Regions from separate parts of the Shewanella rhizosphaerae genome, predicted to be linked through region 2. Evidence: predicted binding sites of a transcription regulator. Region 2 holds the regulator's gene; each other region holds the start of a gene.
The links. Region 2 encodes sigma-54, which starts transcription at its own class of promoters, with help from an activator protein. Its sites were predicted from a motif close to GTTGGCACGNNNNTNGNNT; they were not measured.

Region 1: the regulator sigma-54 is predicted to act here: its motif matches at 1,384-1,402, upstream of K0I63_RS13710 (DUF3192 domain-containing protein).
Region 3: the regulator sigma-54 is predicted to act here: its motif matches at 1,733-1,751, upstream of K0I63_RS04375 (P-II family nitrogen regulator).
Region 4: the regulator sigma-54 is predicted to act here: its motif matches at 2,245-2,263, upstream of flhA (flagellar biosynthesis protein FlhA).

The regions. Positions count from the first base shown of each region.
Region 1 covers NZ_CP080420.1:3,122,146-3,127,006, reverse strand. Annotated here, with positions in the region: gene syd (SecY-interacting protein) at 1-130, shown strand, start outside; gene K0I63_RS13720 (Zn-ribbon-containing protein) at 185-958, opposite strand; gene K0I63_RS13715 (hypothetical protein) at 958-1,293, opposite strand; gene K0I63_RS13710 (DUF3192 domain-containing protein) at 1,442-1,813, shown strand; gene K0I63_RS13705 (DUF2789 domain-containing protein) at 1,963-2,193, opposite strand; gene K0I63_RS13700 (GNAT family N-acetyltransferase) at 2,334-2,984, shown strand; gene K0I63_RS13695 (Mpo1-like protein) at 2,977-3,276, shown strand.
Region 2 covers NZ_CP080420.1:3,948,283-3,953,143, forward strand. Annotated here, with positions in the region: gene lptA (lipopolysaccharide transport periplasmic protein LptA) at 1-49, shown strand, start outside; gene lptB (LPS export ABC transporter ATP-binding protein) at 46-777, shown strand; gene K0I63_RS17095 (RNA polymerase factor sigma-54) at 912-2,399, shown strand; gene hpf (ribosome hibernation promoting factor) at 2,430-2,717, shown strand; gene ptsN (PTS IIA-like nitrogen regulatory protein PtsN) at 2,720-3,163, shown strand; gene rapZ (RNase adapter RapZ) at 3,160-4,008, shown strand; gene K0I63_RS17115 (HPr family phosphocarrier protein) at 4,001-4,276, shown strand; gene mgtE (magnesium transporter) at 4,377-4,861, shown strand, end outside.
Region 3 covers NZ_CP080420.1:971,084-975,944, reverse strand. Annotated here, with positions in the region: gene K0I63_RS04380 (ammonium transporter) at 86-1,336, opposite strand; gene K0I63_RS04375 (P-II family nitrogen regulator) at 1,349-1,687, opposite strand; gene K0I63_RS04370 (hydrolase) at 1,940-2,482, shown strand; gene nrfA (ammonia-forming nitrite reductase cytochrome c552 subunit) at 2,589-3,989, opposite strand; gene narQ (nitrate/nitrite two-component system sensor histidine kinase NarQ) at 4,237-4,861, shown strand, end outside.
Region 4 covers NZ_CP080420.1:1,545,867-1,550,727, forward strand. Annotated here, with positions in the region: gene fliQ (flagellar biosynthesis protein FliQ) at 1-175, shown strand, start outside; gene fliR (flagellar biosynthetic protein FliR) at 218-1,015, shown strand; gene flhB (flagellar biosynthesis protein FlhB) at 1,015-2,148, shown strand; gene flhA (flagellar biosynthesis protein FlhA) at 2,301-4,400, shown strand; gene flhF (flagellar biosynthesis GTPase FlhF) at 4,412-4,861, shown strand, end outside.

The DNA of each region.
Region 1 (4,861 bases), 830 kb from region 2:
TATCGCCTCTCTTCGCCCGCGAGTCTGCCCGCCACAAAAGCCGGTCGAAGCGCCTATGCCCGAGACGGATCATCCCGGGATTTGGCAGCGACTCAAGACCATGTGGCGGCACCTACGCTCAAGCAGATAGTCGGCGTGTTAAAAGATAATTAGCTCGCGAGAATCGAGTGAGCGCGAACCGCCATTAGAGGTGATCCCAGGAGATGTTGGAGACGATGCGGCAGTTGTCGCACCTGAAGTGGAAAAGATCCAGCAAAGGGGTTTCCAATAGCCAGTGGGTGTTGCCGCAGCGTGGACAGGGCCTTTGCTGCTCGGCGGCCAGGCTCTCGCCGCCCACGCGGTAGAGATAGTAGTAGGTGGGGATCTTGGTGAGGTATTCGATGCGTCCACGCAGATCCCAGCCTCGGCGAAACAGGTCGCTGTAACACTGGCTCAATTCATCTAAGGCGGCGAACTCCGCCTTGGTGGCCGCCGCCATCTGCAGCTCATCGCAGGCCTGCCATTCGGTTTGCCACTTGATCACCCGTTTGTGATCGCCGTTGAAGGTTGCAGGGATCTGATACAGGGGAATGGGTTGCAGGGTATCGCCGTTTCGTAGCGGCGAGCACATGTGTACATAGCTGGTGTAGAGCAGTTGCCAGCTGGGGGTCTCTGTGCTGCTGACTTCAGAGTTGATATCCTGGCCGATATATTTTTCCCTTGGATGCAGCAGCTTAGCCTGGGTGAGCTCCTCGAGCGCGTAATTGGCCCAGGGGCTGTTGAATCGTTTGGCCAGGCTGCTCTTTTCTGGCAGCAGCAGGCGCACCCTGAACTCCCCTTCATTGAAGGCCACGGCAAATTCACGGCCTAGTACCTGGCCATTGGCCCGGTAGGCTTCCAACAGACCATTAATCGCGCGTTCGGCGGCCGTGATAGTGGTGTTGTCAAAACACTCGAATCTGAGTTCCACCACGTGCATCAGCGGGGGTCCTTGTTGCTTAATTTGGCTTCGAGTTCGCTGATACGCTCAACCAAGGCCTGTTGATTGGCTGTGAGCCTGGCAACCTGCTCGGCGAGCTGGGCCAGCGTCGGCGTAGCGTCGTCGCTTTGGACATTTGCTGCTGGCGCGCTTGTGGTTACCACTATCGCCGCCTGCTCATCGGCTGACATAGATTTAAAGCGTTGTAATCCTTGAACCAGGATAGGCATGGGCAGCGAGTTGCCAAGGCTAGCCTTGATCAATGCCAGGCTGGGAGGCTTACCCGCCAGACTCAATTTACGTGCGGCGACCAGCACCTGTTCGAGTGGACTCATGATTGGTGAAATTCCTTACTTTTTAGCCTGACAGACATATTCTTGATCCTTGGGTTTACTTCAAGATTTTGAAAATTATAGATATATCTGTTTGGCATAAGCTTTGCTTTACCTGAATCCAGTTATAATAGATAAACAGGACGTGAAAGTGAAAACAAAATTAATAACAGCATTGGTCTTCGGCGCTACCAGTTTAGTGCTATCTGGGTGTGTATTGAATGTGGGTGAAGGCGACAAGGGCTGGAGCACGGGCAATTCTTGGGAGCGCGTGCAGGAGCAGAATCGTGTGAACCTGTCTAAGTTGTCCTTGGGGATGACGCGCGATCAGGTGATGACACTTATGGGCACCGCCGATTTTAACGAGGCCTATACCAAGCAAGATAAGACGATCAACGTGCTCTACTATCGTACCCAGCGTACACGCGAAGATGGCACCACCACCAAGGATGAATGTACGCCTATCGTGATCACAGATAATCGCGTCGTGGGCTGGGGTGAGAAGGCCTACCACAACATGTAATGGGATAATCTTTAGTAAAAAGGCAAGCCAGTTCGGCTTGCCTTTTCTGTATAAGCCATCCACTAGTGAGACTTTTCGAAGCCTAACTTTTAAGCCTATTCTTTAGTCCCTGATACCCGAGTCATAAGAGGATGTTTAAGCCTCGCTATCTAAGTGCGAAGCTGAGCGTCGAGATGGTCGATCACCTCTGTCCACATGGCATCTTCTGCTAAGGCTTCGGCTAAAAAATGCCTCTGGGCCTGGGTCCAAAAGGGGGCCTCGGCGATATGGATCTCCGCGGCGATGGAATGCTGCTTGATGAAAGCCTCAACGGCATCGGGTTCACTCGGCAGGCCGAGTTGGTCAAATAGGGTGGCTAGATCCGGTTGTGTGATGTCCATCTTATCCCTCGCTTGTTGGTGATGAGGTGCTTCTATTTAGTATGCGATAAATTGATAAAGTTTCGAATCGATTAAAGTTTGCACTTTTTTACAAGCTTGTTACATTGGACCATGTTGATCTGGATCAAGGAATAACAGCAATGATGACAACAGCTACCCCACCTGTTAACGAAACCTATAAAGCTGTCTATTTAACCGCCGAAGACCTACGCGTCGCCGCCTCGATTCTCTATAACGCCTACCATGATGACCCCTTCTTTATTGCTGCCCTGCATAAGGGAGACAAGGCGCAATATGAGCAGAAGCTACGCGGTGCCATTCGTGAGGAGTTGCACACCCTGTGGCAAGAGGAGCAGGCATTGATCGGCCTGTTTGAGGAGGAACGCCTGATTGGCTTAGCCTGTATCGTGACCCAGCAGGTGCCATTGGGGGAGGCTAGATACTGGCATTGGCGCCTCAAGATGTTGCTGAGCGCCGGTTGGCAGTCGACCCAGGCGCTGATGAAGAAAGAATCTTCGATTTTAGAGCATCTACCCAGCACTCAATGCGGCATATTGCAGTTCATTGCAGTCACACCGATCGAGCAGCATAAGGGGTTAGGTAGACGTTTGATCCAGGCGGTGATGAGCTGGTGTGACGAGCAACCAGAGCTCGAAGGGGTTGGGGTTTACGTGACCCAGGATGATCATGCCCACCTGTTTTCCTCCATGGATTTTGCGCCCATCGAACGTCTGGTCATAGGCGGCGTGCCGGGCGAGCTGCTTTTCTATCGAAGCCCTGAGATTGAGTAAGCGCTACGCCAGCTTCAAAGACTTCTATCCCTTCTACCTGTCGCAACATAGGGATCCCAGATGCCGCGCCTTGCACTATGTGGGTAGCCTGTCAGTAATCGCGCTCCTGGTGGTGGCCATACTGCTAGCCAAGTATTGGCTACTCTGGTTGCTGCCTGTTCTGGGTTATGGCGCGGCCTGGATAGGGCATTTCGTGTTTGAGCGAAACCGGCCCGCAACCTTCGAGTACCCCTTATACAGCTTCTTTGCCGACTGGGTTATGTTGGCTCAGTGGCTAACCGGCCGTCGATAAAGGCCAGTCGCGAATAATTTGGATATTGAGCGCCTGGACATTATGAGACTGGGCATTAAGGCTGAATATTTAGCGTCTGGTCATTAATAGCAAGGTCATTAATGGCCAGGTCACTAATGGTAGGTTAATGTGGGCCTAGTCGATAATCATCTGATTAGTCCTTAGCTAAAATTTCCCTCTAACTAAGTCTTCATCTAATAGCTTCTCAGCTATTAAGCCTTCATCTAATAGCTTCTCAGCTATTAAGCCTTCATCTAATAGCGCTCGTTTAGCTAATAACAGACTCGTCAATCATTAGCCTTTTAGCATCGGCTAGGAAGTGGCTTATTGAGCCTTTGACCCACGAACATTGAACGAGCCGGTGAATATGATTGTACTAGCGCAGCGGTGAATAAACTTAGTTGAGGATGAGGCGACTCACAATTTGCTAGGTCGCTTGTGAGAGATCGCTTACAAACATGTGAGTCTTTCTCCTGAAATCACCCCTGTTTTCGCCTGCGGATATTTGAATCTCATTAATGTTCAATAAGTTAACTGTATATTTGTCTGTGTCTAAAATTTAAGCGATTCACAATTGTTTCTGATGGCGTACATTCTGGCGCAGCGGTAAGTATACTGAACTCAAGTTAAGGAGCTTACTTAAGCAATACGGACGGCGAAGGAAAGCCAAGGATAGCAAGATTGTCGAGGAAGCGAGAATCTTAACATCATGGATGAGAGCAGGATGCTTTAGGACGATAGGCGATAGGGATTATCGCGAAATGGACTTCAGCAAAATGGACTATTGCTAAAAGGATTGCCACTCAAGGGATTGTGAGTGTAACCAAGGATGTTTATCAAGGAATTGCTTACCAGGGAACAGGTAAGAGTAAGCATAAAAGGATAATGGCAGGATGCGTTGGAGCCCATAGGATGTGGGAGCGTGGTTGAATGAGTCGACCACCCAGGGAAGAATAAGACAGGATGTCTCAGGAATTGGAGATGGCAGGACGCCGATGTGATCAGGATGATGCAGGGAGCACGGCGATAGCAGGATGGCTAACACAAGAGTATAGAAAGGCGCACTATAAAGTGCGCCTTTTCTTTTTCTGCTCGATTTTTTAGCCCCTCTTTTTAGCTAGGAAATCCAGAGAGCTGGGGGCATTGAGTAAAAGGTTTTGCTGGAGTTGGCCTTAGCTCACAGAAAGTGCCCGCCGCCATGTGAGACATCTCTTACATTGATGTGCGAGATAAAGCTGATAACATGCTGTCTATATCTGTATCTGTACTCATTTTTCATTAAATTCATACGCTTACTGCTAAATTGTAAGATGGCAATAATGTGACTTCTTAAGCAGAATTTTTTCCATCCCTATTATTGGGTGACAGGGACGCTAGAATTAACAGTGTTCAAGGATGAATGCGCAAGGAAGGGTCAGGATGACCTACACATCATCAGGATGATGATGGCAAGGATGGTACATGGATGGCAACTCACGGAAGAGTCGACAACTAGGGAAGGCCAAACACTCACGGATGATGGATATCTGCCTAGGATGGTAGATGACAAGGAGTGTAGGAAAGGAATCCCAAGGAAGAGATTGGA
Region 2 (4,861 bases):
CCAGCCAGAGCAGAAGCCCGAGAAGAAACCAGAACAGGAAAAACAATGACAGACCTGATCTTGAAGGCGGAGAACCTCGCCAAGAGCTATAAGAGTCGTGCCGTTGTCCAAGACGTGAGCCTCACGGTCAAGACCGGGCAGATCGTCGGCCTGCTGGGGCCAAACGGCGCCGGCAAGACCACCACCTTTTACATGGTCGTCGGCCTGGTACAGAGCGACAAGGGCCGCATCTTTATCGACGATGACGACCTGACGCTAGACCCCATGCACCTGCGCGCCCGCAAAGGCATAGGCTACCTGCCCCAGGAAGCCAGCATCTTCCGTAAGCTCTCGGTGCGAGACAACATCATGGCCGTGCTCCAGACCCGCAGCGATCTTAATAACGATGGCCGCGAAGAGGAGCTGGAACACCTGCTGGAAGAGTTTCACATCACCCATATCCGTGACAGCCACGGCATGGCGCTCTCGGGCGGTGAACGTCGCCGGGTGGAGATCGCCAGGGCGCTTGCTGCCAACCCTAAGTTTATACTTCTCGACGAGCCGTTCGCCGGGGTCGATCCCATCTCGGTTATCGACATCAAGAAGATCATCGAACAGCTCAAGAATCGCGGCCTGGGGGTGTTGATCACCGACCACAACGTGCGCGAAACATTAGACGTCTGCGAGAAAGCCTATATCGTCAGCCATGGTAATCTGATCGCCGAGGGCACACCCGCCGAAATCTTAGACAACCAGCAAGTACGAGCAGTGTACTTAGGTGAACAATTCAAGCTATAGTTAATCTTATAATGGGGCCACAGAGGAAAAACCACGCGTTAATTGTGGCCTTAGGCACTATCCGATATATTTGTCCGGCACATATAGCCAGAGCTTTCTCATTTTATAATTAGAAACAAGGGAATAGCAGTACGATGAAAGCGTCACTTCAGCTCAAAATGGGTCAGCATCTCACCATGACGCCCCAGCTACAACAGGCCATACGTCTGTTGCAGTTGTCGTCATTAGAGTTGCAGCAGGAGATCCAGCAGGCATTAGAATCCAACCCGCTACTGGAGTTGGATGAAGAGCAGGAGAGCGCCAGCATCGAGCTGCAAGACGATAGCGTCGGCGACAGCTTCGACAACAAGTACGACGACAAGATAGAGCTGGATTCGAGCCAGGATAACTCAGGGGTCGAGACCTCTGATGCCCTGACTCAAGACTCTATGCCAGACGAGCTGCCGGTGGATACCACCTGGGATGAGGTCTACACCGCCTCGCCAAACTCAAGCTCGGGCGCCATGCGCGACGACGACATGCCTTTTCAGGGCGAGACCAGCGAAGGTCTTTACGAACACCTGGAATGGCAGAAGAACCTGACCCCTTTTTCCGATAACGATCTGGCCATCGCCACCGCCATCATCGATGCCATCGACGAGCGCGGTTACCTGACCCAGACCTGTGAAGATATTCTCGAGGCCATGGGCGACCCTGAGATCGAACTCGACGAGGTCGAGGCGGTACTCAAGCGAGTACAACACTTCGACCCTATTGGCGTGGCGGCCCGTGATCTCAGCGAATGTCTGACCATTCAGCTAGCCCAATACAGCGACGATACCCCGCACATCGCCAACGCCCGCATGCTGATCAAGGAGCACCTGGATCTCATCGCCGGACGCGACTTCCGTCTGCTGATGCGCAAAACCAAGCTCAAGGAAAATGAGCTGAGGGATGCCATCGCCCTTATTCAGACCCTGAATCCCCGTCCCGGTCTCGCCATCACCGCCAGCCGCGATGAATACGTGATCCCGGATGTGACCGTCACCAAGAAGAAGGGACGCTGGGTAGTCGAGCTCAACCCTGACAGCATGCCCAAGATCAACGTCAACCAGCAGTATGCCGCCATGGCCCGCAGCACTAAGAGTCAGGCGGATGGCCAGTTTATTCGCGGCCACCTGCAGGAAGCTAAATGGTTCCTCAAGAGCCTTGAGAGTCGCAACGAGACCCTGCTCAAGGTGACCAACTGTATCGTCGACTTCCAGCAAGGTTTCTTCGAATTTGGCGAAGAGGCGATGAAGCCCATGGTACTGAACGACATCGCCGAGGCGGTGGAGATGCATGAATCCACCATCTCACGTGTGACCACGCAAAAATATATGCATACCCCGAGAGGGATCTTCGAGCTTAAATACTTCTTCTCCAGTCACGTCGGTACCGACGATGGCGGAGAGTGCTCTTCAACAGCAATACGTGCCTTCATTAAGAAGCTGGTTGCTGCGGAAAACCAGAAAAAGCCATTGAGCGACAGCAAGATGGCTCAACTCTTGGCCGAACAGGGGATTAAGGTGGCTAGACGCACCATTGCCAAGTATCGCGAGGCAATGCTTATACCTCCCTCAAATCAGCGCAAGAGCTTATAAAACAAACCTGGAAACTGGAGGACTATCTTTATGCAAATAAACCTGACTGGGCACCATATCGAGATCACCCAATCTCTACGAAGCTACATCGAAGAGAAATTCACAAAGCTTGAACGTCATTTCGATCAGATCAATAATGTGCACGTTGTATTAAATGTCGAAAAGTTGCAACAGAAGGTTGAGGCAAAGTTACATCTCCGTGGCGGAGAAGTGTTCGCAACATCCGAACATGCGGACATGTATGCCGCGATAGACTCCCTGATTGACAAACTCGATCGTCAGGTCATTAAACACAAAGAGAAGCTTACTAAACATTAACGATGGAACTGAGTACCATCCTGCGGCCGGAGTGCACCACCTGCGCCACTCCGGGCAGTAAGAAAAAGGTACTGGAGCTTATCAGCGACTTAGCCGCTGTCCAGTACCCCACCCTCTCCTCTCAAGAAATATTTGAAAGCCTTCTGGCTCGAGAGAAAATGGGCAGCACAGGTATAGGCAATGGTATCGCGATTCCTCACGGACGGCTGACTAACATAGATCAACCCGTGGCCGTACTGGTGAAATGTGCTGAACCAATCGCATTCGATGCCATTGACAATCAGCCCGTCGATATCCTTTTTGCGTTATTGGTGCCCGCAGATCAATGCGAGCAACATCTTAGCACCCTGGCCGCTATGGCCGAGAAGCTCAATGATAAGGCGATCATGAAGCAGCTAAGAAAGACCCAAGATGAATCCGAACTCTATCAGGTGATCACCCAATGAAATTGGTTTTGGTATCCGGACGCTCAGGATCGGGAAAATCCGTCGCACTCAGGGTCCTAGAAGATCTAGGCTACTACTGTGTCGACAATCTGCCCTTGCAGATGATGGAGTCCCTGCTTGAGCAGCTCAAGGGACGCAGCGATCTCGTGGCCATCAGCGTCGATGTGCGCAACATGCCCAGCGAAGAGATCCAGCTGGAAAAGCAGCTGGCCAAGCTCCCCAAAGATACCGAAATCTTAAGCTTCTTCCTGAACTCCAGCGACAATGTGCTGCTCAAGCGCTATAGCGAGACCCGCAGACTACATCCGCTGTCACGCTCTAAGGTCTCCCTCAAGGAGGCTATTCAGCTCGAGGGCAAGCTGCTCGACCCCATAGCCAAACTCGTGGATCACTATATCGACACCTCTAACCTCAACATCTATGAGTTGAGCGACAAGGTGCGCGAGATCCTGCTGGGCACGGTCGACAAGGAGCTAGTGATCAACTTCGAGTCCTTCGGCTTTAAATATGGCATGCCGACCGAAGCCGACTTCATGTTCGACGTGCGCTTCCTGCCCAATCCCCACTGGGAACCTGAGCTAAGGCCTCTGACCGGCCTGGATGAGCCAGTACAGCAGTTTCTGAGCCAGCAACCCCTGGTCAACAAGTTCATCTGGCAGATCGAAAACCTGCTGGAAACCTGGTTGCCTCATCTGGAGCGCAACAACCGCAGCTACCTCACCATAGCCATCGGCTGCACCGGCGGCCAGCACAGATCTGTCTATGTGACCGACCAGCTCGCCAAGCTGTTCAACAAGGGCAAGCATAAGGTTCAGGCGCGCCACAGAGAGCTAAAGCATGACTAAGTTGGCTCGCGAGCTGACCATCTGCAACAAGTTGGGCCTGCACGCCAGAGCGGCGACCAAGCTGGCGGTGCTCGCTGCCAAGTTCGATGCCGAGGTCACTCTGATCCAGGGCGATAAACAGGCCTCCGCCGCCAGCGTACTCGGCCTCCTGATGCTCGAAACCGGCATGGGTAAAACCATCACCATCACCAGCGAAGGCAAAGATGCCCAGGCGGCCCTGGATGCCATCAGCGCCCTTATTGACGCCAAATTCGATGAGGCCGTATAATCGGCTCGCTTTGCGGTGCCCGCTTAATTTCGTCCTATACTTATCATAGACTTACAAGCCTACCACCCAAGCCGTTCAATCAACTGCCAAAGGAGGAGCTATGCCGATCGAAGTGTTAGATAGTGAAACCACAGATCAACGCCTTAATCAGCTCACTCAAGCCTTAGGCAGCGGCATGTTTGTCCATGTGCGCAGCATGCTGCACGACATGGCCGCCTCAGATATCGCCTTCATCCTGGAATCTTCGCCGCCGCGCACCCGTCAGGTGCTCTGGCAGCTGATCGATCAGCAGCACACGGGGGAGATCCTCGACGAGCTGGGCGAAGAGCTCAAAGATACTCTGATCACCCAGATGAGCCCAGAGCGCGTCGCCAAGGCGGCCGAAGGCATGGACACTGACGATCTGGCCTACATACTGCGTAGCCTGCCCGACAGCGTCTTCAATCAGGTGTTGCAGTCGATGACGGCGCAAGACAGGGCCAGGGTAGAGCAAGCCCTCTCCTACCCGGAAGACACCGCCGGCAGTATCATGAACACGGACACGGTAACCGTACGCCCCGATGTCACCATAGATGTGATCTTGCG
Region 3 (4,861 bases), 1.6 Mb from region 2:
ATAATACAAAAGACAGGGTCCGCACCATGAGGTACGGACCCTGTTAATTCTACTATCAGTTTTGGCAATCTGTTTTGACTAGCCGTTAACTGGCGCTCTTGAGTGAGACAAACTCTGGGTAAGCATCGATGCCGCAATCCGATGCATCCATACCGTTATACTCTTCCTCTTCAGAGACACGGATCCCCATGGTGATCTTGAGGATATACCAGGCAGCGAAGGAAACCCCAAATACCCAAGCGAAGATGACCGAGGCGCCATAGAGCTGACCCAGCACGGTCGCATCGGCATTTGACAGCGGCACCAGCATCACACCGAACAGGCCGGCAACACCGTGCACAGAAATAGCACCGACAGGATCGTCAATCTTGACTCTGTCGAACATCACGATGGAGAAGACCACCAGACCGCCGGCAACCATGCCGATAACTCCGGCCAGAGGCAGTGATGGCGACAAAGGATCTGCGGTGATAGCCACCAGGCCCGCCAAGGCGCCGTTTAAGATCATGGTCAAGTCCGCCTTACCCCATACCATCTTACAGACCACCAGGGCTGAGACGGCGCCGAAGGCGGCTGCAGAGTTAGTGTTAACGAAGATCTTCGCCACCGCCGACGCGTTCTCGGCGTCAGACACCAGCAGCTGAGAGCCACCGTTAAAGCCGAACCACCCCATCCACAAGATGAACATACCTAGGGTTGCCATCGGCAGGTTAGAACCAGGGATAGGATTCACCTGACCGTTAGGGCCATACTTGCCCTTACGAGCACCGAGTAACAAGACACCCGAGATAGCCGCAGCCGCGCCCGCCATATGTACTATGCCACTACCGGCGAAGTCGACAAACCCAGCCTCGGAGAGGAAACCGCCGCCCCAGGTCCAGTAGCCTTCGACAGGATAGATAACCCCAGTCATTACCACAGAGAAGATCAGGAAGGCCCACAGCTTCATACGCTCGGCTACGGCGCCAGAGACGATAGACATAGCGGTTGCCACAAACACCACCTGGAAGAAGAAATCCGATTCCAGCGCGTGGTCAGCATCGCTGGCCTGAGCACCAATGAGGCTAGCAAACGATGGCAACCAGCCACCCTCGGCATTATCCACATACATGATGTTGTAACCCACCACCAAATACATGATACAGGCGATGGAGTAGAGACAGACGTTCTTGGTTAAGATCTCTGTGGTGTTCTTGGAGCGCACCAGACCCGCTTCCAACATGGCAAACCCGGCCGCCATCCACATCACCAGCGCGCCTGAGATCAAGAAATAAAAGGTGTCGAGAGCAAACTTCAACTCAGATACTGTCGCACCTAGTGTTACTAACTCTTCCATTGGAATTCCCCCTTAAAGTGCTTCGTTATCGAGTTCGCCGGTACGGATACGGATCACCTGATCGAGATCCGTCACGAAAATCTTGCCGTCGCCTATCTTGCCCGTATGCGCCGCCGCGACGATGGACTCGATAAGGTGATCGACGTTTTCAGCCTTAGTAGCGATATCCAGTTTGACCTTAGGCAGAAAATCCACCTGGTATTCGGCGCCACGATAGAGCTCTGTATGGCCTTTCTGACGTCCGAACCCCTTCACCTCGGTCACCGTCATCCCCTCAATCCCCAACCCTGCAATGGCTTCTCGCACATCATCGAGTTTGAATGGCTTGATTATTGCGCTGATTAATTTCATTACCGCCTCCGACTCATCTTAGTATTCTTGCTGATGCCAAAGGCAATTCAATCATCAGGCCAATATTACAAAACCTTAACATTCATAAACTTAGTAATAGCGGCGCCCTTGATGCTGCATATAAATGCACCAATTAGGTGCGACTATGCACAGAGCGCACAAAAATAGCGCAGTCGCCTATTCGACTTATGACGGATTGGGTGGCGAAATTATCCGGGTATGATGGAGTCATCACCCATAGAGGAGCGCCCTATGCTGCAACCACAGGAATGTGTACTCATCATCGTCGATGTTCAGGGAAAGCTGGCCACCCTGATGCACCAGGCTGAGGAACTGGAAACCCGGCTCACCACACTGATAAAGGCGGCCGAGCTGTTTGATATCCCTGTCGTCTGGCTGGAGCAGCTGCCCGATAAACTGGGCGCCACCAGCCCGGCATTGGCCGAGCTGCTGACGCCTCATTATCAGCCTATCCCTAAGGCTCACTTTAGCGGCTGGCACGCCGAGCCCTTCAGACAGGCACTGCAGCAATATGGCAGGCACAAGGTGTTGCTCGCGGGCATAGAGACCCACATCTGCGTCTATCAGACCTGCCGGGATCTGCTGGACAACGAATATGAGGTGCACTTGGTGACCGACGCCGTCTCCTCGCGAACCGAGGCCAATAAGCAGTTAGGCTGTGAGATGATGACCCAGCACGGCGCCTTGCTGACCAATAGCGAGTCTTTGCTGTTCGAGCTACAGGCAGAGGCCAGTGGCGACAGATTCAGAGCCCTGCTGAAGATGATAAAATAGTGACGAAATAAAGCGGTGAAAATATAAGATCGTGAAAGTATAAAGTCGTGAAGATATAAAAAAGCCCCGGATAACCGGGGCTTTTACTATGCAGGGGGGGGAGAAATTAGTAAGTTGCTTCGCGCTTCTTAGCTTCGGCATCCCACTTAGGCAGTACAGTCTTCTTGAACTCTGCCTTGTCGGCATTCAACTTGTTCATGTCCATACCCAGTGCAGCTTGCGCCTTGGCCTTGGTAGAAACATCTGGGAAGGCGATAGGTTGCTTAACACCTTTGGTTGCTAGCAGTTGAGCTAGTTTGATGCGTGCATCACCAGCCTTATCTACCGCAGTACCTAGGATGCGTAGCGCTTCGTCAGCTGCGTGAGCCGCAACACCGTGAGAGGCAGTTGCATAGTCCCAGCGCCATTGTGCGTGACGAATATCCATTAAGATTGGCTTCATTTCAGCTTCAGTTGCACCCGCATCCCAAGCCGCTTTAGCTTCGAAGTGCGCCTTAACTAGCTGAGACTCAGCACGTGCCTTAAGGTCAGCAACCTTAACTTTGCGCTCTTTCGTCAGGTTAACCATGAACTCTTTGCTTTGAGTATGACAAGTCGCACAAGTCTCTTCGAAGCGATCGAATGGGTTACCTACTTTATGGTCGGTAAACTTACGACCTTCAGCATTCTTCACCTTAGGCATATGACAGTCGGTACAGGTCACATTGTTCTTACCGTGTACGCCTAGCTGCCAAGTTTCATAGCCTGGGTGCTGTGCTTTCAGCATAGGAGTCTTAGATACGGCGTGAGTCCAGTCTTTGAACTCCATGTTGTCGTAGTAGACTTCCATCTGCTCAACAGTTGTGCCCATGTCCCAAGGGAACTTAACAAAGCCTTTGCGATCTTTGGTCTTCTCGAAGTAGTACTCTACGTGACACTGACCACACACCATAGACTGCTTGTCTTTCTTAGAAGCCTTGTCAAATGGCGTGCCTAGTGTTGCCATGGCGCGCTCGGCGAATGGACGAGACATACGCAGTTTAGAAGAGCCTTTCTCGTGACAGTCAGAACAACCGATAGTGTTCACGATTTCTGCGCCACCTTTGTACCACTTACCAGTGAAGTAGCCATCTTCGCCCTGCTCTTCGATCACGCGAGGCACGTCTGGGCTCTTACATGACCAACATGCCATTGGCATTGGGCCATCTTCGGCAGACTTAGGTGCACCGGTACGCAGTGTGTTACGTACGTCGGTTACCGCATACATATGACCACGAGGTGCATTGTAATCTTTTGCGAAGCCGTAACCTGCCCACAACACAACTAGGCTAGGCACTTCTTCAAGCATATCGACAACTTCTTTGCTTTCGGCTGTGTCATGCCAGCTGTTGTACTGCTTAGAAAACTTATCTTTGTAGACTTCGTTACGTGGCTCAGTCTTGTCACTTGCCATCACGCCGGTAGCCATCAGGCCAGCGGCGACCAAAGCACTCAGTGCAAAGGTTTTTGTAGTTAATGTTCTCACCATCTCATCTCCGTGTTACTTTTTATAGTAGTCTTAAAAACCACAACATCTCCAAGGCCAAAGTTAGTCCCTTAACCCCGTTAAAAATATACCCCTTATGGGGTATCCGGGTTAAAACTTGAGGCAGATCATAATGTGAATGTGTTGTTGGTCACATTTTTATCACCTTGTTAATTTTATCAGCAATTGCTAAACAAGTATCATAGTCCAAATTTCCGATTTTTCCCTATAATTTAATGAGTTCTAATACATGAAGAAAGGCAGCCTCACCTCCACCATATTAAGGTTAATGCTGGCCTTAATTTTACTTTCCAGTGGACTCGCCACCTTCGCCATAGCTAATTTGGCTTATAGCCTGGGAGACGCCAGAGCCATCAACGCCTCCGGCTCGCTGCGTATGCAGAGTTACCGTCTGATGTTCTACGCCAACTCCGGCAGCGAGGGAGCCGACGACAAAATTAGAGAGTTTGAGGCCACCCTCCACTCGGATGCGCTGAAACGCTCTCTAGACTGGATGACCCCGGACGATCTCGCCTCCCAGTACCTGTTGGTTATCCAGAAGTGGCAGGTGATGAAGCAATATATCGAAGAGGAGAACTCGCGCCTCTATGTCTCCGCCCTCAAAGATTTCGTCGACACCATAGATCTCTTCGTGCTGGAAACCGAGGAGTTCGCCGCCTTCAAGCTCAAGCTACTGGCCGCCAGCCAGATCACCGGCCTGGGTCTCATGTTGCTGATCGCCTTCTTCGCCGTACGCTTTACCAAGCGTAAGGTGGTCACTCCCCTCAATCAGTTGATGGAGTCCGCCAACACCATCTCTAAGGGAGAGTTTGATGTCACCATGCCAGACAGCGAATATGTCGAGCTTAGCTCGC
Region 4 (4,861 bases), 2.2 Mb from region 2:
TCTGGTGGTGGCGGTGTTTCAGGCGGCGACCTCGATCAACGAGCAGACCCTGAGCTTCCTGCCGCGTCTGCTGACCACACTCTTTGCGCTGATGATCTTAGGCCATCTGCTGGTGCAGACCATGATGGAGTTTTTCCTGCAGATGGTGAACCTCATCCCTCAGGTGGTGGGCTAGGTATGAATCGCCGCGCCCGCCCGGCTATTGAGCGTCGCTGAGATGGAGATCTTGCTATCGACTATCATGCAGACGCTGTCGGCCTACATGTGGCCGCTGTTTCGAGTGTCGAGCATGCTGATGGTGATGGCGGTATTTGGCGCCAATACCACACCGACCCGTGTGCGCCTGCTGCTTTCGGTGGCGATCACCTTCGCCATCGCCCCCATGTTGCCGGTCAATACCGAGGTCGAGCTATTTTCATTAGGCGCCGTGTTCGTGACCGTGCAGCAGATCTTGATTGGCGTTGCCATGGGGTTTGTCACCTTGCTTATCATGCAGACCTTCGTGTTGACCGGGCAGATCATCGGCATGCAGACCAGCTTAGGTTTCGCCTCCATGGTGGACCCCGGCTCAGGCCAGCAGACCCCGGTTATCGGTAACTTCTTCTTGCTGCTGACGACCATGATCTTCCTGGCGGTGGATGGTCATCTGGTGATGATCCGCATGTTGGTGGCCAGCTTCGATACCATTCCTGTGTCTATGCAAGGAATAAGCATCGCCAGCTATCGGCGTCTGGCGGACTGGGGCGCCTATATGTTCGGTGCGGCGCTGACCATGTCTATTTCGGCGATTGTGGCGCTCTTGCTGATCAACCTCTCTTTCGGGGTGATGACCCGCGCCTCGCCGCAGCTTAACATCTTCGCCATCGGTTTCCCCGTGACCATGGTGAGTGGTTTGATTATTCTCTGGTTGACCTTGACGCCTATCATGGCGCATTTCGACGAGGTCTGGCGTTCGGCCCAGTTATTGCTGTGCGATCTGGTGCAGCTGCAATGTAGCACTGCTGGGAGCTTCTGATGGCCGATAACGATACCAGTCAGGAGAAGACCGAAGAGGCGACCCCCAGGCGACGCGAACAAGCGAGGGAGAAGGGTCAGGTAGCCCGTTCTAAGGAGCTGGGCACCTCTGCTGTGTTGATGTCGGCGGCGGTAGGGTTTGCCGTCATAGGGCCGAGCCTGGGCCAGTCGTTGATGAGCGTGATGACCAACCTGTTTACCATGAGCAGGCAGGAGATCTACGACACCAATAGCCTGTTCAATATCTGGATGATGGTCTTCAAGGAGCTGGCGATCCCTATGGCCAGCTTCGTGCTGTTTCTCGCCTTTGTCGCCTTCCTGGGGAATGTCGTGCTCGGCGGGATCACCTTCTCCGCCAAGGCGTTCATGCCTAAAGGCAACAAGATGAACCCCATCAGTGGCTTTAAGCGCATGTTCGGGGTGCAGGCCTTGGTGGAGCTGACTAAGGGGATCGCCAAGTTCTCCGTGGTGGCCCTGATGGCCTATCTGCTACTGAGTTATTACTTCACCGATATTCTTACCCTGTCCCAGGGGCATCTGCCGGGCAATGTCTATAACGCCCTGGATCTGCTGGTGTGGATGTTTATAGTGCTTTGCTCCTCTACCGTGATTATCGTGGTGATCGATGTGCCGTTTCAGATCTGGAACCACAATAAACAGCTGCGGATGACCAAGCAGGAGATCAAGGACGAGTACAAGGACACCGAGGGTCAGCCCGAGGTGAAGGGCCGGGTGCGTCAGATGCAGCGTGAGATGGCGCAGCGGCGCATGATGGCCGAGGTGCCCAACGCCGATGTCATCGTCGTTAACCCTGAGCATTATGCCGTGGCGGTGAAGTATGATGTGACCAAGGCCGCCGCGCCCTATGTGCTTGCCAAGGGGGTAGACGATGTGGCCTTTAAGATCCGTGAGATCGCCCGCGAGCATGATGTCGCCATCGTCTCGGCGCCGCCATTGGCCAGGGCCATCTATCACACCACCAAGATAGATCAGGAGATCCCCGAGGGGCTGTTTACTGCCTTGGCCCAGGTATTGGCTTATGTGTTCCAACTGCGTCAGTATCAGCAAAAAGGTGGTAAGCGTCCGACGCCTATCCCTATCAATCAGCCGATCCCTGATGAGCTAAAATATTAACGCTTTAAGTTGGTTAATTCTTATTTTGCGTCTGTACTGTCTGATATTTGTTCGTTTGTTATCCGCTCGAGTCGCTGCGAACTAAGCCGGCCTTAAGTTGGCGTACTTTTTGCTGAATCCTAGCTAGATGTCAAAGTTCAGGCGCTAGATTGATGGATTTGAAAGCAACGCTCGGTCAGATAAAACAGGTAAAACCCGCCAATTTTAAAGGGATAGGTACGCCCATATTGGTGCTTGCGGCGCTGGCGATGATCGTCTTGCCCATGCCGGCCTTCCTGCTGGATATCCTGTTCTCCTTTAATATCGCCTTGGCCCTGGTGGTCTTGCTAGTGGCCATCTATACCGACCGCCCCCTGGATTTTGCTGCCTTTCCCACTGTGCTGCTGGTTGCTACCCTGCTGCGTTTGGCGCTTAACGTCGCCTCGACCCGTATCGTCTTGCTCGAGGGGCACAACGGTGGCGACGCCGCCGGTAAGGTGATTGAGGCCTTCGGCTCTGTGGTGATTGGCGGTAACTATGCCGTGGGTCTGGTGGTGTTTCTTATCCTGATCATCATCAACTTCGCCGTGGTAACCAAGGGCGCCGGACGTATCTCTGAGGTGAGTGCTCGCTTTACCCTGGATGCCATGCCTGGTAAGCAGATGGCAATCGACGCCGACCTTAACGCCGGGATCCTTAATCAGGATCAGGCTCGTATTCGCCGCGCCGAAGTGACCAAGGAAGCCGACTTCTACGGTGCGATGGATGGTGCTTCTAAGTTTGTAAAAGGCGATGCCATCGCCGGTATCATGATTCTGGTGATCAACATCCTGGGCGGTTTCGTCATAGGTATGGCCCAGCATGGGCTGGACTTCTCATCTGCGGTCGAGATCTACACTCTGTTGACTATCGGTGACGGCCTGGTGGCACAGATCCCTGGCCTCTTGCTCTCTATCGCCGCGGCCTTGATGGTGACCCGTCAAAACGAATCTGGCGACATGGGACAGATGGTGATGAGCCAGATGTTCGATAACCCTAAGTCGTTGGCCATCGCCGCGGGCGTCCTGCTGACCATGGGCATAGTGCCTGGCATGCCGCATTTCGCTTTTCTCAGCTTTGGCCTGATCACCGCAGGCGGTGCCTATTTTCTGCATCGTAAGAAAGATCTCGACAGACAACGCGCCTTGGAGATCGCTAAGACCTCACCTGCGACTCCCGGCGATGCCAAGCCTAAAGAGCTTAGCTGGGATGATGTGCAGCAGGTGGACACCATTGGTCTGGAGGTGGGCTATCGTCTGATCCCGCTGGTGGATAAGGGCCAGGGTGGTGAGCTGCTTGGACGTATCAAGGGCGTGCGTAAGAAGCTCTCTCAAGAGCTGGGCTTCTTGGTGCCCGCCGTCCATATTCGCGATAACCTGGATCTGGCGCCAAACACCTATCGTATCTCCCTGATGGGCGTGGCCTCTGGTGAGGCGGATATTCGTCACGATTGTGAACTGGCAATCAACCCTGGCCAGGTCTACGGCAAGCTTGATGGTGTCGAGACCACAGATCCCGCCTTTGGTTTAGAGGCCGTGTGGATAGCCCCTGAGCTCAGAGAACATGCTCAGACGCTAGGTTATACCGTGGTGGATGCCGCCACCGTAGTGGCGACTCACCTGAGTCAGCTGTTAACCAACAACGCCTCCAAGCTGCTGGGCTACGAAGAGGTGCAGCAGCTGATGGATATGCTGGCCAAGCATTCGCCTAAGCTGGTCAGTGGTTTCATTCCCGATGTCTTGCCGTTAGGCACTGTGGTCAAGGTGATGCAGAACCTGCTTAACGAAGGTGTGTCGATCCGCGACCTGAAGACCATAGTTCAGACGCTACTCGAGTACGGGCCTAAGAGTAACGATACCGAGGTACTTACCGCCGCCGTACGTATCGCGCTTAAACGCATGATTGTTCAAGAAATAAGCGGCCCAGAGCCGGAAATTCCTGTCATTACTTTGGCGCCTGAATTGGAACAGATGTTGCATCAGTCTATGCAGGCAACGGGAGGCGAGGGGCCGAATATCGAACCTAGCCTTGCCGAGAGGATGCAAAAGTCGTTACTCGACGCATCCCAGCGTCAGGAGATGGTGGGCCAACCAGCCATCCTACTGACATCGGGTATGTTACGTTCGACGCTGTCGCGTTTTGTTAAACATACGATTCCAAATCTGCGGGTGATCTCTTACCAAGAGGTGCCCGATGAGAAACAAATTCGCATCGTATCAGCGGTCGGCCAGTAGAGGGTATTTAAGTGAAAATAAAACGTTTTTTGGCTAAAGATATGCGCTCTGCATTGGCCCAGGTGAAAGAGACATTAGGTTCGGATGCGGTGATCATGTCGAACAAGAAAGTTACCGGCGGTATCGAGATCGTCGCCGCGGTAGACTACGATGAGCCTAAGCCGAGCGTGGCGAAAAATGATGGAGCACCTCTGTCACCCAGCTTTCTCGATCTGGCCGAGGAGAAGGTTTCCATCGGTCGTCAGCCCATTAAGACAGAGTCAAAAAAACAGCCATCACCCGTGGCCGATTCGCTGCAGGCCCTGCTTGAGCGTCAACAAAATCGCGTCAGTCAGCAGCTAAGCCAATCGAATGAAGCACTCGAGATGCCTGCCTGGGCCCAGGGATTGAAGGCGCCAAGCGATGAGATGGCCGCGCCTAATATGCATGGCGGCATGCAGGCTAATCCCCATGCCAACACA